DNA from 3 places in the Ruminococcus gauvreauii genome. Region 1 is predicted to be linked to each of the others. Evidence: riboswitches for the same ligand, from Rfam matches in the RefSeq annotation. Region 1 holds a riboswitch; each other region holds the start of a gene.
What was found. A riboswitch is a leader RNA that binds a small molecule or an ion and turns the genes downstream of it on or off. The one in region 1 is predicted to bind thiamine pyrophosphate.
Positions count from the first base shown of each region.

Region 2: linked by a shared signal. The riboswitch ahead of thiM (hydroxyethylthiazole kinase) and the one ahead of thiC (phosphomethylpyrimidine synthase ThiC) in region 1 are both predicted to bind thiamine pyrophosphate.
Region 3: linked by a shared signal. The riboswitch ahead of NQ502_RS15790 (energy-coupled thiamine transporter ThiT) and the one ahead of thiC (phosphomethylpyrimidine synthase ThiC) in region 1 are both predicted to bind thiamine pyrophosphate.

Region 1 is NZ_CP102290.1:3,896,320-3,901,171, forward strand. Features, by position in the region: gene NQ502_RS18205 (enoyl-CoA hydratase/isomerase family protein) at 1-119, shown strand, start outside; gene NQ502_RS18210 (4-hydroxybutyrate dehydrogenase) at 215-1,348, shown strand; TPP riboswitch at 1,368-1,473, shown strand; gene thiC (phosphomethylpyrimidine synthase ThiC) at 1,568-2,872, shown strand; gene NQ502_RS18220 (spore coat protein CotJB) at 3,133-3,606, shown strand; gene NQ502_RS18225 (manganese catalase family protein) at 3,606-4,217, shown strand; gene NQ502_RS18230 (metallopeptidase family protein) at 4,390-4,761, shown strand.
Region 2 is NZ_CP102290.1:3,550,722-3,555,573, reverse strand. Features, by position in the region: gene cytX (putative hydroxymethylpyrimidine transporter CytX) at 1-200, opposite strand, end outside; gene thiD (bifunctional hydroxymethylpyrimidine kinase/phosphomethylpyrimidine kinase) at 221-1,000, opposite strand; gene NQ502_RS16725 (HAD family hydrolase) at 1,000-1,659, opposite strand; gene thiE (thiamine phosphate synthase) at 1,663-2,292, opposite strand; gene thiM (hydroxyethylthiazole kinase) at 2,273-3,094, opposite strand; TPP riboswitch at 3,175-3,287, opposite strand; tRNA gene NQ502_RS16710 (tRNA-Gly) at 3,404-3,474, shown strand; gene NQ502_RS16705 (MATE family efflux transporter) at 3,570-4,852, shown strand, end outside.
Region 3 is NZ_CP102290.1:3,338,992-3,343,843, forward strand. Features, by position in the region: gene NQ502_RS15780 (ATP-binding cassette domain-containing protein) at 1-1,449, shown strand, start outside; gene NQ502_RS15785 (DUF3781 domain-containing protein) at 1,500-1,748, shown strand; TPP riboswitch at 1,812-1,912, shown strand; gene NQ502_RS15790 (energy-coupled thiamine transporter ThiT) at 1,951-2,610, shown strand; gene NQ502_RS15795 (Crp/Fnr family transcriptional regulator) at 2,626-3,300, opposite strand; gene NQ502_RS15800 (ATP-binding protein) at 3,396-4,031, shown strand; gene hcp (hydroxylamine reductase) at 4,072-4,852, shown strand, end outside.

The DNA of each region.
Region 1 (4,852 bases):
CGACGAGTACAGAACACATGATTCTTTCCTTTGGTTCTCTGTTTACAACACAGGATGCACACGATGCTCTTTCCGCATTTGTTAATAAAGAAAAACTTGATCATTTCAATAATAAGTAATAGATGCGAACAGAGCTTTTGTAAGGTAAATAGGGAATGGGATTTATTTCTTGTAATTGTTAAAAAAATAACAACATAGAAAAGGAGAGAAAAAAATGAGACAGTTATTATTAAGAACTGAGATTCACAAATTTGACACATTTGAGGACTTTGCAAAGGAATTCGAAATCGGAGAAGGCGATTTATTATTCACGAATGAATTTCTGTATACGCCGAAAATGAAACCACTGGATCTGAAATGTGACGTCTATTTCCAGGAGAAATACGGAACAACAGAGCCTACAGATGAGATGTACAATTCTATCTTCAAAGATCTGAAAGATAAAGAGTACAAGAGAATCATCGCTGTCGGCGGCGGTACCGTTGTAGATATGGCAAAATGGGTAGCATCTGAGAAACCGGATGATATCGTTGATGCATATAAAGAAAATCCGACATTTAAGCCGAAACATAAAACAGAACTGATCATCTGCCCGACCACATGCGGAACAGGCAGTGAGGTGACCAATATCTCCATGATCTATCTGACAAAGACAAAGACGAAAAAAGGCTGCGCTAATGATGAATTATTTGCAGATTACGCAGTGCTGATTCCGGATCTTGTTAAGAGCCTGCCATATCAGCCATTCATGTACAGTGCGATCGACGCGCTGATCCATGCGGTTGAGAGCTACGTAGGACGCCGTCATACAGACCTGTCCAGAATGTTCGGCAGAAGAGCGATCGAACTGATCATGAACGGATTTACTCAGATGATCGAAAAAGGACCGGAATACAGACTGGAGATCATGGATGACTTTGTTCTCGGAAGCAACTATGCAGGTATCGCATTCGGTACTGCAGGCTGCAACGCTGTACATGCGATGAGTTTCCCGCTGGGCGGAATGTTCCATGTGGCACACGGTGAGTCCAATTACGAGCTGTTCACGACTGTTATGAAATACTACTACAAAATGAACCCGGATGGAGATATCAAAGAGATCAACCACGTACTGGCTGAGATCCTTGGCTGCGAGACAGAGGGCGCTGAAGTTTATGATAAGCTGGAAGAGGCACTCGCTGCACTGATCCGCAGAAAACCACTGTCTGAGTACGGCGTGACAGAAGAAATCTGTGATCAGATGGCTGAACTGGTTATCGCAGAACAGCAGAGACTGATGACGAATACTTATGTGGAGATGGACAAAGAGGCAGTTAAGAGTCTGTACCTGCAGGTATTGAATGATTAATTGTCTTATAACTAAATAGTGAAAATATTAAGGGAGCTCTAAGAAGGGCTGAGAGGAGACTGTGCGTCTCGACCTTGTAACCTGATTTGGGTAATGCCAACGTAGGGAAATATTTCGGCGTATAGTTCAGTTGTGACTGTAAGGGATATATTACCTGCGTAATATATCCCTTAATTCATGTCATGGAAACTTTATAAAAGAATAAAAAAGGAGCACTATATGAACTATACAACACAGATGAATGCAGCGAGAAACGGAATCATCACGGACGCCATGAAGACAGTTGCGGATTACGAGCAGATAGATGCCGAACGCATCAGAGAACTGGTGGCAAAAGGGCAGCTTGCAATTCCGGCAAATAAAAATCATCAGTGTCTGAAGCCGTACGGTATCGGCGATATGCTGAAGACGAAGATCAATGTCAATCTGGGAACGTCGAAAGACTGTCTGGATATGGATGTGGAACTGGAAAAAGTGATGGAGGCAGTGAAAATGGGTGCCGAATCTATTATGGACTTGAGCTCTTTTGGAGATACACAGAAATTCCGGAGGAAGCTGACAGCCGAGTGCCCTGCTGTCATCGGCACTGTTCCGATCTACGATGCCGTTGTGTACTACAATAAAGCCCTGAGGGATATCACTTCTGATGAGTGGATCGATATTGTCCGTATGCACGCCGAAGATGGTGTGGATTTCATGACAATTCACTGCGGCATTAACCGGGCTACTGCGGAGCGTTTTAAAAAATCAAAACGCCATACCAATATCGTCTCCAGGGGCGGTTCCATCATATTTGCATGGATGGAACTGACCGGAAATGAGAATCCGTTTTTTGAGCGGTACGATGAACTGCTTGAAATCTGTCAGCAGTATGATGTGACACTCAGTCTCGGTGATGCCTGCCGTCCGGGCAGCATCGAGGATGCGGGTGACGTATCTCAGATTGAGGAGCTCGTAACTCTCGGAGAACTGACGACGAGGGCGTGGGAAAAAGATGTTCAGGTGATCATCGAAGGCCCGGGACATATGCCGCTCAATCAGATTCAGGCAAATATGGAAATTCAGAAGACGATCTGCAAAGGTGCGCCGTTTTATGTACTGGGACCGCTCGTGACGGATGTTGCACCGGGATATGATCATATTACGGCTGCGATCGGAGGAGCGATCGCTGCGACTTACGGAGCTTCTTTTTTGTGTTACGTGACGCCTGCAGAACATCTTCGCCTGCCTACCGTGGATGATGTAAAGGAAGGGATCATCGCCTCAAAAATTGCAGCCCATGCGGCTGATATTGCGAAAGGAATTAAGGGTGCCAGGGACTGGGATCACGATATGAGCGAGGCGAGGAGAGAGCTTGACTGGGAGCGCCAGTTTGAATTGGCAATGGATGGAGAAAAAGCCAGAAGGTACCGTGCAGAATCTACCCCCGAGCGTGAAGATACCTGTACGATGTGCGGAAAAATGTGTGCGGTGCGCAATATCAATAAAATTTTGCGCGGTGAAGACGTCGATATCATGGATTAACATTATTATTAAAATGTAGTAACAGTTCAGGTCGGCGGGGAAATTGGTGCAGAAAGCTGCGTCAAGCTTGCTTGTAAGTCGCTTTCTGCACCAATTTCCACATCGGATGAGCATCCGATGCTTCTTGACCGACTTTTTCGGTCTAGAAGATGCGCCGTCCTGGACAGTTACAAAAAGTGTTTGAAAATGGCAAAGTAAAAACAGCAGAACTCCACATAATAAATATGTCACCTGATATCCAAGGAAAGGAGTTTGCATTTATGGAAGGAAACGAATGTCTTGCGATAGCCAGTGTCCCCATGCAGAAATGGGGAGAAGTCTATCGGTTTTGTGAAGCATTAAAAGAAGGAACTGTTTTTCCTGTCTTAAATCTTCCGTTTTATGAGGCAGAATCTGTCACGAATCCGGCGAAGCAGCAGGAGAATCATCAGGAAATTGATCCCCGGCAGGCAGACCGTGAAACGCTGATGACAAAAATCAGCGAAGTCAGCTTTGCGCTGAATGACCTGACACTGTATCTGGATACACACTGCGAAGACAGTCAGGCGATCCGGCTGTTTGCAGAATGTGCAGCGCTGCGCGCTGATCTTCTGAAGATCTTCAGTGAACGGTTCTATCCGCTGACGCAGGCATGTCTTGCGAACTGCAGCTGCGAAAAAGAATGTGAGTCGGTGAACGGGGTGGCCTTTTCATGGGAATGTGGTCCTGCACCGTGGGAAGGAGCGTGTATCTGATGTGGAATTATGAAAGAAGATTACAATTTCCGGTAAAGATCACAAAAACATGTCCGAAGACGGCACAGCTGATCATCAGCCAGTACGGCGGACCGGATGGTGAACTGTCCGCGTCCATGCGGTATCTATCACAGCGTTATACCATGCCCGTTAAGGCTGTAGGAGGTCTTCTTACGGATATCGGCACGGAAGAACTTGCACACATGGAGATCATATGCGCCATGGTGTATCAGCTGACCAGGGACGTCACGATCGAGGATGCAAAGACAGCAGGGTTCGATGCCTATTATATTGACCATACAAAAGCACTGTGGCCGCAGGCGGCAGCGGGAGTTCCATTTACAGCACTGGAATTTCAGTCGAAAGGCGATGCCATTGCCGATCTCACCGAAGATCTCGCAGCCGAACAGAAGGCCAGGACGGTATACGATAACCTGCTCAGGATGATTCCGGATCCGGAAGTGAGAGAACCGCTGAAGTTCTTGAGAGCCAGAGAGATCGTCCATTTCCAGAGATTTGGAGAGGCGCTGGAAAAGACGAAGGAGCAGCTGGACAGTACGAATTATTACTATTTTAACCCGGAATTCGATAAACAATTCCTGAAGAAGTAAATCAGGACAGGGCACCGAAGCGTATTTGATATATTTTTCGGCGCCCTGTTTTTGTGATGGCAGGTGCTGTCTCAAAAAGATCTTGTTGAATCCTGTCACTGTGGATGGTACTCTATAATAAATAAAAAGGGAAGAAGACAAAAAACAATCCAGCGTTCAGGGAGATAAGAACATGACAGAAGCAGAATTTTTGGAAATCCTGGAAGAAATATCAGCAGAACTTCCGCCTGCATTTTTCCAGGAGCTTAACGGGGGGATTATCATGCATCCGGAAGCGAAACGTCACCCTGAGAGCACAGCGCCCCCTCTGTGGATCATGGGGGAATACTCTCACGGGTCATCGATGGGACGCTACATTAACATCTACTATGGTTCTTTTTGCAATGTTTACGGGAATCTTGGCAGACAGGCCATGAAAAAGAAAATACGCCACACGGTGCTGCATGAGTTCAGGCATCATCTTGAGTCACTAGCAGGTGAAAAGGATCTCGAGATTGAGGATGCGGTTAACCTGTACCGCTATAAATATGGGGACAGGAAGTAGTATCATATCACCGGAAGAAAAGCAGCGGGCGGGTCTGCTGACCATAACTGAGACAGAACAGAAAAGTCGCACAAACTTGGTTTATGCGGCT
Region 2 (4,852 bases), 350 kb from region 1:
CTTTTCCCCGTCTGGCCTCCGATCAGCCCGGCCAGGCAGAACAGCAGGCATCCGATCAGATGCCCGAGCAGGATGGCAGCCATCCCTTTCTGCATGCCAAGCGGTGCAATATAGGTACCCGTCAGTATCTCAGCGATCGACACGGCGGCTCCGAACCAGATCAGTCCATTGCCCAGCGTCGATGTCTTCTTTGCTTCCACTTCACAATTCCCCCTTTCTGTCAGATCATAAACATGTGATTGAGCGGTCCGCTGCCATGCCCCAGATTGAGGTTAGCGCGCAGTGCCCCCGATATGTATGCTTTTGCAGATGTTACACTGTCCGTCAGCGTGTCACCCTTTGCCAGGCCGCACGCGATCGCAGAGGACAGCGTGCACCCGGTTCCGTGAGTGTTTGGATTGCTGATACGCTCACCGTTCAGCCAATTGAAACTGCCGTTTGCATACAGCAGGTCATTGGCATCATTCAGGTCATGGCCGCCCTTTATCAATACCGCTCCATTTGTGAAATCTGCGATCTTCACAGCCGCCTTCTCCATATCCGCCGCTGTTTTTATTTCCATCCCGCATAGCACCTCCGCCTCCGGTATATTCGGCGTGATCACCTCCGCGAGCGGGATCAGCGTATGAACGAGAGTCTCAGCGGCATCCTCGGCCAGCAGCCGGCTTCCGCTCGTCGATACCATCACGGGATCCGTCACGATATGCTGCGCCCCGTATTCTTTTAATTTATCAGCGATCACCTCAATCAGCGCCGCCGAAGATACCATTCCGATCTTTACAGCGTCCGGATATATATCTTTAAAAATGCAGTCGAGCTGGTTTGCCAGAAATTCCGGCGTCACCTCCATGATCCCATAGACTCCCGTGGTATTCTGTGCCGTCAGTGCCGTAACCGCACTCATCGCATACAGCCCGTGTGCCGTGACTGTCTTGATATCCGCCTGAATGCCGGCTCCTCCGCTCGAATCACTGCCCGCAATCGTCAATACTGTCTTCATCAGATATTATATTCTCCTTCCATCAATTCACCAAAGTCGTAGATATAGCGGTCGGCAAGTGCGATCATGGCTTCCTTTTCGTATTCTGAATACCGGTCGTAGACGCCGACCGCAAGAAAGCCGCCTGCCCTGGCTCCCTCGATTCCTTTTAAAATATCCTCAAATACCGCGCTCTCCTTTGGTTTCACCTGCATTCTGGCAGCTGCCTCCTCATAGATATCCGGATACCCTTTACCGCGTGTTACATCGCGGACTGTGACGATGTGTTCAAAGTACCCGTCAATACCATTATTGACAAGCGCCGGTTTAAACAGTTCCTCATCCGACGAGGTAGCCGCCGCAATCCGAACGCCTCTTTCCTTCAGCAGTCCGAGATATTCCCGGACATTCGGTTTCAGTGCAACGGTATTTCGATAGGCATCTTTCGCCATGGAATACCATTCCTGTATGATCGCTTCCGGATCTTCCTTCAGTCCAAAGCGCTTCACTGTATAGTCTGCCGCCGCCTCAAATCCCATCGGTGTGACCGCCTCAAGATAGTCTTCGGGCAGGTCAAGGTTCCGTTTCCCTAAAAATTCGATATCGACCGTTTCCCAGACTCCCATCGAATCCAGAAGTGTGCCGTCCAGGTCAAAGATTGCCGCTTTAAATTCTCTCATTCTCTACTCCCTGAATTTTGATACCATCTCTCTTGCCGCCTGTTCGATGTCCTCTGCTGCAATAACAGCGGATACGACCGCCAGGCCGTCGATTCCGGTATCCTTAAAATGATGCACTGTTTTCTGATTAATCCCCCCGATGACAACGATCGGTACGTCTGCGGCACTGCGGATCGCCCTCAGTTCTTCCATCGTAACGGGGCGCGCATCTGTCTTGGTATCCGTCGGAAACATCGCCCCGACTCCCAGATAGTCTGCACCGTCTTTCACCGCCTGCTCTGCCTCGGAGACCTTCGCGGCAGACACCCCTACGATCTTATCCTCTCCAATGATACTGCGCACCACACTGGCCGGAAGATCACTCTGTCCCACATGGACACCGTCCGCATCGATTGCAAGCGCGATATCCACGCGATCATTGATAATCAGCGGCACCTGGTATTTTCTTGTGATCTCACGGATGTTCACCGCCGCCTGATAAAATTCTCTCGAAGAACAATGCTTCTCCCTGAGCTGGACAACCGTACATCCGCCTTTGATCGCCTTCTCAACCGCCTCCTCCAGCGTTTCCGTACTCATCAGTTCCCTGTCCGTGCACAGGTACAACGTATAATCAATGTTTTGCTTCTTCAATTTTTCCCATCTCCTCTATCATCTGTTCATTCAGCATGGACAATGCATCCATCAGTGCCACGCGAAAACTGCCGGTTCCCATGTGTCCCGCCTTTTCATACGCAATTTCGCCGGCAATACCCATGGACATCACACCCGCGGCCGCCGCCGTGAATGCGTCCTGTTTCATTCCCGCATAGCCGCCCGTAACTGCGCTTGCCATGCATCCGGTTCCTGTAATCTTCGAGAGCATTGGATGTCCGTTGAATATCCTGACGGCACGGGCGCCGTCCGAGACCACATCGACAGCTCCTGTGACGGCGACTGTGCAGGAGAGCTTCTCCGCCGCCGTTTTTGCCACCGCAAGTGCATCTTTGTCACTGTCCTCCTCCGAGGTATCTACCCCCTTGGTGGACGCGGACAGGCCTGCCACATAAGACACCTCCGAGAGATTTCCCCGAAGAATGCTGATCTCAACCTGCTCCAGAATCCTCTGCGTAGTCTCGTTCCGGAGCTTTGACGCTCCCGCGCCCACCGGGTCAAAGACGACGGGAATCCCCAGCTCATTTGCTCTCTTCCCCGCCAGGATCATGGATTCTATGGTTCTCTGGTTTAACGTCCCGATATTGATGACCAGCGCAGAGGATATGGCAGTGATATCTGCCGCTTCCAACATGTCATCCGCCATGATAGGTGAAGCTCCGATCGCAAGTAGGGCGTTCGCACAGTCATTGACTGTCACGTAATTTGTTATGTTATGGACAAGAGGGACTGTATTTCTCATCCCGGTATTCAGTTTCGCTGCTTCCTGTTTTACACTCATACTTTTCTCTCCTTTTTCTTTAGAATTATAATTGCAAACGAAAAAAATGCCCGGGTGCAAATCCCCAGACATTCTACTTCCAACTGTGTTTGTTTGCTCCCTACGACGGTATTAACCGACAGGTTCAAAGGGTCAGGTGCGCCACGTGACGTGCGCCGCCTTCTCAACTGCATCAGTTCCCCTGCAATTATAAAATTGTAATAGTATTATAGCAACATTGACTTCTGTTTGCAAGCTTTGCAGAGCAGCCCTGTTAAATATTGCTGAAACACTTGATTTTTCATGAAAAACTGCTATAATAAAATACATGCAGATATAGTTTATCGGTAGAATGCTAGCTTCCCAAGCTGGAGAGGGGGGTTCGATTCCCCTTATCTGCTGTCGGTTTGAAAGCGGAATAGCTTTCCTTTTTGGAGGGCTATTCTTTTTTATGTTACGAATACGCAGACATCCAAAGAATCATAAGGAGGGAAGAATGGCAAAAGAAAAAAGCAGCAAAATCACATTTACGGAGGGCTCTGTTTTTCAGGCTATTGTACGGTTTGCCCTGCCTGTGCTGGGCGCCCTGGTGCTTCAGGCAGCATACGGAGCAGTCGATCTGCTGGTAGTCGGCCAGTTCGGTGATGCCAGCAGCATATCAGCGGTTGGAACCGGAAGCGCGTTTATGCAGATGGTAACTTTCATTATAACCAGCCTTGCCATGGGCGCAACGGTCGTCATAGGGCAGCATATCGGTGAAAAAAAGCCGGAGGAATCCGGTAATACGGTCGGCACCTCCATCGTACTGTTTGTAATCATCGGGATCATAGTGACGATACTGCTGGAGGTGTTTGCAGGAAACATCGCACATCTTCTGCAGGTACCGGCGGAATCTTTTGACAAGGCAGTCACTTATATCCGTATCTGTTCCGGCGGTATTCTGATCATCATCGCGTATAATGTAATCAGCAGTATCCTCCGCGGTGTCGGCAACGCCAATCTTCCGTTCCTGTTCGTCGGAATCGCATGCATTGTCAATATTGTCGGAGACCTGCTGCTTGTCGGGGTCTTTAAAATGGACGTAACCGGAGCCGCAATCGCTACCATCGCGGCACAGGGGGTGTCGGTGATCGCCTCTCTGCTGGTTCTGAGACGTCAGAATCTCCCCATCTCCTTTTCCCTTCAGCAATGCAGGATATTCGTCAGAGAACTGCGGCTGATCCTGAAAATAGGCGTACCGATCGCCCTGCAGGAGACCACGGTACAAATCTCCTTCCTGGTGATCAACTCCATCATCAACGGTATGGGCCTTCAGCCATCGGCGGGATACGGCGTTGCCCAAAAAATCGTCTCCTTTATCATGCTGGTGCCGGCCTCCGTCATGCAGAGTGTCTCAGCCTTCGTCGCACAGAATGTGGGGGCAGGCAAAATGGACCGCGCCAAAAAAGGATTCTACACTGCAATGTTCTCCGGCATAGCAGTCGGAATCGTGATGTTTGTGGCCGGCTTCTTCGGGGGTGCCGGGCTGTCCGCTGCATTCACGTCCGATCAGGCGGTGATCACGCAGAGTGCCAGCTATCTGAGGGGCTTTTCGGCAGACTGTATCCTCACCTGTGTATTATTCAGCAGCATCGGATATTTTAATGGCTGCGGCAAAAGCATTCCCGTCATGCTGCAGGGAATCACATCCGCATTCTGCATCCGTATCCCGGTATCAATACTGATGTCCCGGCTTCCTGGTGCATCTCTGATGCTGGTCGGTCTTGCCACGCCGATCAC
Region 3 (4,852 bases), 560 kb from region 1:
GTGCTGAACTGCAGGATTGGGGGATATTCCATCGCGGATATGTGCGGGATGGAGCTGACGCAGCTTCGTGAAGTTCTGTCACAGATATCAGATCAGACGGTGGGGGTTCTGATACAGACGATGATAGAGGGGTTGGACAGGATGATAGAGATCGGCCTGCCGTACCTGCATCTGAACCGGGAAACTCCTTCACTGTCCGGCGGTGAGGCACAGCGTCTGAAGCTGGTCCGGTACATGGGCAGCAGTTTGACGGGGCTGACCTATATCTTTGATGAACCCAGCGCCGGTATGCATCCACGTGATGTCTACCGCATGAATCATCTGCTAAGACAGCTTCGTGACAAGGGCAATACGGTACTTGTGGTGGAGCACGACAAAGATGTCATCTCTATCGCGGACTATGTAATTGATGTGGGGCCTCTGGCGGGGCAGAGCGGCGGGGAGATCGTGTTTGCGGGCAGTTATCAAAAGCTGCTGAAAGCCGATACCCTTACAGGCAGGGCAATGCGGCAGAAAATGCCGCTGAAGCCAAATCCCCGACAGCCGGCGGGCATGCTGCCCGTCCGAAATGCCTGCCTCCATAACCTGAAACATGTAGACGTGGACATCCCACTTGGGATTATGACCGTTGTGACCGGCGTGGCCGGTTCGGGAAAGAGCACGCTGATCTCCGAAGTGTTTGCCAGCCAGTATGAAAGCGATATTGTGATGGTGGACCAGGGCCCCATCACGGCGACAAACCGCTCCACGCCTGCATCCTACCTCGGCTTTTTTGATGAAATACGGAAACTGCTGGCGCGGGAGAGCGGAAAGCCGGACGGCCTGTTCAGCTTCAATTCCACAGGTGCATGCCCGGTGTGCGGCGGCAAGGGGGTTATCGTGACAGAACTTGCTTTCATGGACCCGATTGTGACAGAGTGCGAGACCTGCGGGGGACTGCGTTATAATCAGGAGGCACTCGCCTGTACCTACAAAGGAAAAAATATTGTGGAGCTTTTGAGCCTGACTGCTTCACAGGCGCTGGAAGTGTTCGAGGATGCCGGAATCAGAAGACGGCTGAAGGTGATGAAGCAGGTGGGTCTATCCTATCTGACACTGGGACAGCCGCTTGGCACGCTGTCCGGCGGCGAACGCCAGAGGATCAAGCTGGCGAAGAAACTGGGGAAGAGGGGCAAAATTATTGTGATGGACGAGCCAACCACCGGCCTGCACATGTCTGATATCCAGAATCTGATGGAGCTGTTCGATATGATCGTGTCCCGTGATAACACCCTGGTGGTGATCGAACACAATCTTGACGTGATGAAACAGGCGGATTGGATTATCGACATCGGACCGGACGGAGGCAAAAATGGGGGCGAGGTGGTATTTGCAGGAACCCCGATCGATATGGTGAGAAACGCAAACACGCTGACCGCCGATAGCCTTAGGGCCTCGTGTGAACGGTGAGACAGCAAAGAAAAACAGAGTTTGGACAAAGGAATGGTGGTAGATTAAGAATGAATGAAGATTATGAATTGCTGAAAAAGCTGGACAGACTGCACACAACAGAATTGGGTGTGGCGAGAATAAAAAGGAATCTGTCTTTAGATACAGAGAATGTGGTCGAATGGTGCAAAATAAAAATCAATTCTCCCAATGCTGTTATCACAAGAAACGGGAAAAACTGGTATGTGAGAACGGACGGCTACATCATCACGGTAAACGCATATAGTTATACCATTATCACGGCACATGCTGCGAAATGAAAAGATGCATCTTCTATTGACATTCTCAGGTCAGATGCTATAATCAGAAAAGAATAACATACAGTATTCAGCTAGGGGAGCCTTCGGGCTGAGAGAACCATACGTGTTGACCCTCACTACTTGATCCGGACCATACCGGCGTAAGGAAGCAGTGTAATAATCAGTAGAACCCTCCTGAATTCTGTCTAAGGAGGTTTTTTTGATGTCATTTTTTGTTAATGCTTCAGAGGATGGATATACGCTCACGTCAGGGGGATACGCGGCTGTAGGGATACTGCTGGCTGCTTTGCTGATCCTGGCTTCGGTTATTGCTGGCAGAGGAAAAAGAAAACACATGAATGCACGTCAGCTGGTGTTCTGTGCCATGTCGGTTGCTCTGGCATCCGTGTTGTCCATGCTGAAGGTCTATGAATTCCCGTTCGGCGGTGCGGTGACGCTTTGCAGCATGCTGTTTATCTGCCTGCCGGGATATTTTTACGGTCTGGGGGCCGGGCTTTTAAGCGCGACAGCCTATGGCGTGCTGCAGTTTCTGCTGGGACCCTATATTCTGTTTCCGATACAGATCATTGTCGACTATCTGCTTGCTTTCGGTGCATTTGGACTCTCCGGACTCTTTGCAAAGTCCAGGCGGGGGCTGCTGAAGGGGTATCTCATCGGTATCCTGGGACGCTATGTATTCTCGGTTCTCTCCGGATGGCTGTTTTTCGGGGAATATGCGTGGGCAGGATGGGGTGCACTGTCGTATTCACTGGTATATAATGCCGCATACATATTTGCAGAGGGGATACTGACAATCGTGATCCTGCTGATTCCGTCTGTCAGCAAAGCCCTGGCACGGGTAAAAGAGATGGCGATCAATTAATCAATAATTTTTGTTTTAAAAACTATTCACGATGTCTTCTTTGAGACAGAAACGATTCTTGTCAGCAGTCAGGAGTCCCTCTCTCTGCATTTTACTCAGTTCATTGGACATGGCACTGCGGTCGACACTCAGATAGTCCGCAAGCTGCTGACGGTTAAACGGTATGGTAAATTCAAAACATCCGTGGCGGGCAGCCTGAAATGACAGATAGGACATCAGTCTGCCCCGGATGGATTTCGATGATGTGTGGAAAATACGGCGTGACAGGTTCAGATTTTTCCGGGCAGAGATGGTGAGCAGGTTGCTGACCAGCCTGCTGTGGTGCTGACAGGCGTTGGGACAGGTCTTCAGCACACGTCCGATATTTAAAAATAAGATTTCAGATGCTTCGGCGGCAATCACACTCACCATCAGCGGTTCACCCGGGACACAGGCATACGTCTCTGCAAATACCTGGCCTGGCCCAACGCTGTCCAGAATACTTTTATTTCCCCACAGATCATCATTTTCAATCTGCACCCGGCCTGACAGCACGATGCCGAGAGACTGAACAACGTCACCGGAGCGGTAGATGGCTTCACCTCTTTTAAACGTTTTTTGTTCACAGCCCAGACAGTCTAATATAATCTTGATCTCTTCAGGAGAATCCCCTCGAAACAGTAAAGTCTTTGATAAAAAAATATAATCCATTTTTCACTCCTTTGTTGTTTTAACAACATACTTGTTGGAATGATTCTATTATACTGTACCCATAAAGTCAAGATAACAGACGGGAGGAAAACAAAATGGTTCGAAGAATTATCCAGATAGATGAAGAAAAATGTAATGGATGCGGCCTGTGTGCGGATGCCTGTCACGAGGGTGCGATAGGGATCACGGATGGAAAAGCGAGGCTGCTGCGGGATGACTACTGTGACGGTCTGGGCGATTGTCTTCCCGCCTGTCCGGTCGATGCGATACATTTCACAGAGCGTGAGGCGGCCGATTACGACAAGGAGGCTGTCGCTGCCAACCAGAAGCAAAAGATGGCGGTCCGACAGCCCGTGCCCGCGGCGGCGTCCGAGCTTGGACAATGGCCGGTGCAGATAAAGCTGGTGGCCGCAAATGCTCCTTTTCTTGCGGGAGCAGACCTGTTGATCGCAGCTGACTGTACAGCATATGCATACGGGGATTTTCACCGGGAATTTATGCGCGGCAGAGTAACGCTGGTCGGATGTCCAAAGCTTGATGAAACCGATTACAGTGATAAGCTGACGGAAATCATCAGTCAGAACCAAATCAGAAGCGTGACGGTGGTCCGGATGGAAGTTCCGTGCTGTTCCGGTATCGAACATGCTGCGGTGACAGCGCTTGAAAACAGCGGAAAACGTATTCCATGGCAGACGGTTACCATTTCTAAAGATGGGCGTGTCTTAGGATAAATAAGAATTACAATATGAGAAGAAGAGAGGAGATTCTATTATGAGTCAAAAAATGTTTTGTTTTCAGTGTGAACAGACAGCAGGGTGTTCCGGCTGTACAGGTAATGCGGGCGTCTGCGGTAAATCCGCAGGTACGGCGAGACTGCAGGATGAGCTGACAGGGGCGTTGATCGGACTGGCCCGTGCCTGCGCCGGCAATCCCAAAACAGAGAATACAGATCAGATCATCATCGACGGATTGTTTGCAACCCTTACCAATGTTAATTTTAATGATGAGACTCTTCGCAGCCTTATCGGCCGCGTAAATGGTGAGAAGACGATCGTTGTGCCGGGTTGCAGCGCATGCGGCTCCCCGTGCAAAGATACGGAAAATTATGATATGGAGAAACTGTGGAGTGACCAGGAGGACATCCGTTCCCTGAAATCACTGATTCTGTTCGGCATACGAGGCGTCGCTGCATATGCCTATCACGCAGCGGTTCTGGGCTACACAGATGAAGAAGTCAACAACTTTTTTTACAAGGCGCTCTCAGCCATCGCAGAGGACTGGGGAATGGAAGAACTGCTTCCTTTGGTGATGGAAACAGGAAAAGTGAATTTAAGCTGTATGGAGCTGCTTGACCGCGCAAATACTGAGACATTTGGAACGCCGGCTCCGGCTGAAGTGTCGTTATCCGTGGAGAAGGGACCGTTCATCGTGATCACCGGCCATGATCTGTATGATCTGAAGCTGCTGCTTGAGCAGACGGAAGGCAAGGGGATCAATGTGTATACGCATGGTGAGATGCTGCCCGCGCATGCTTATCCGGAGCTTAAGAAGT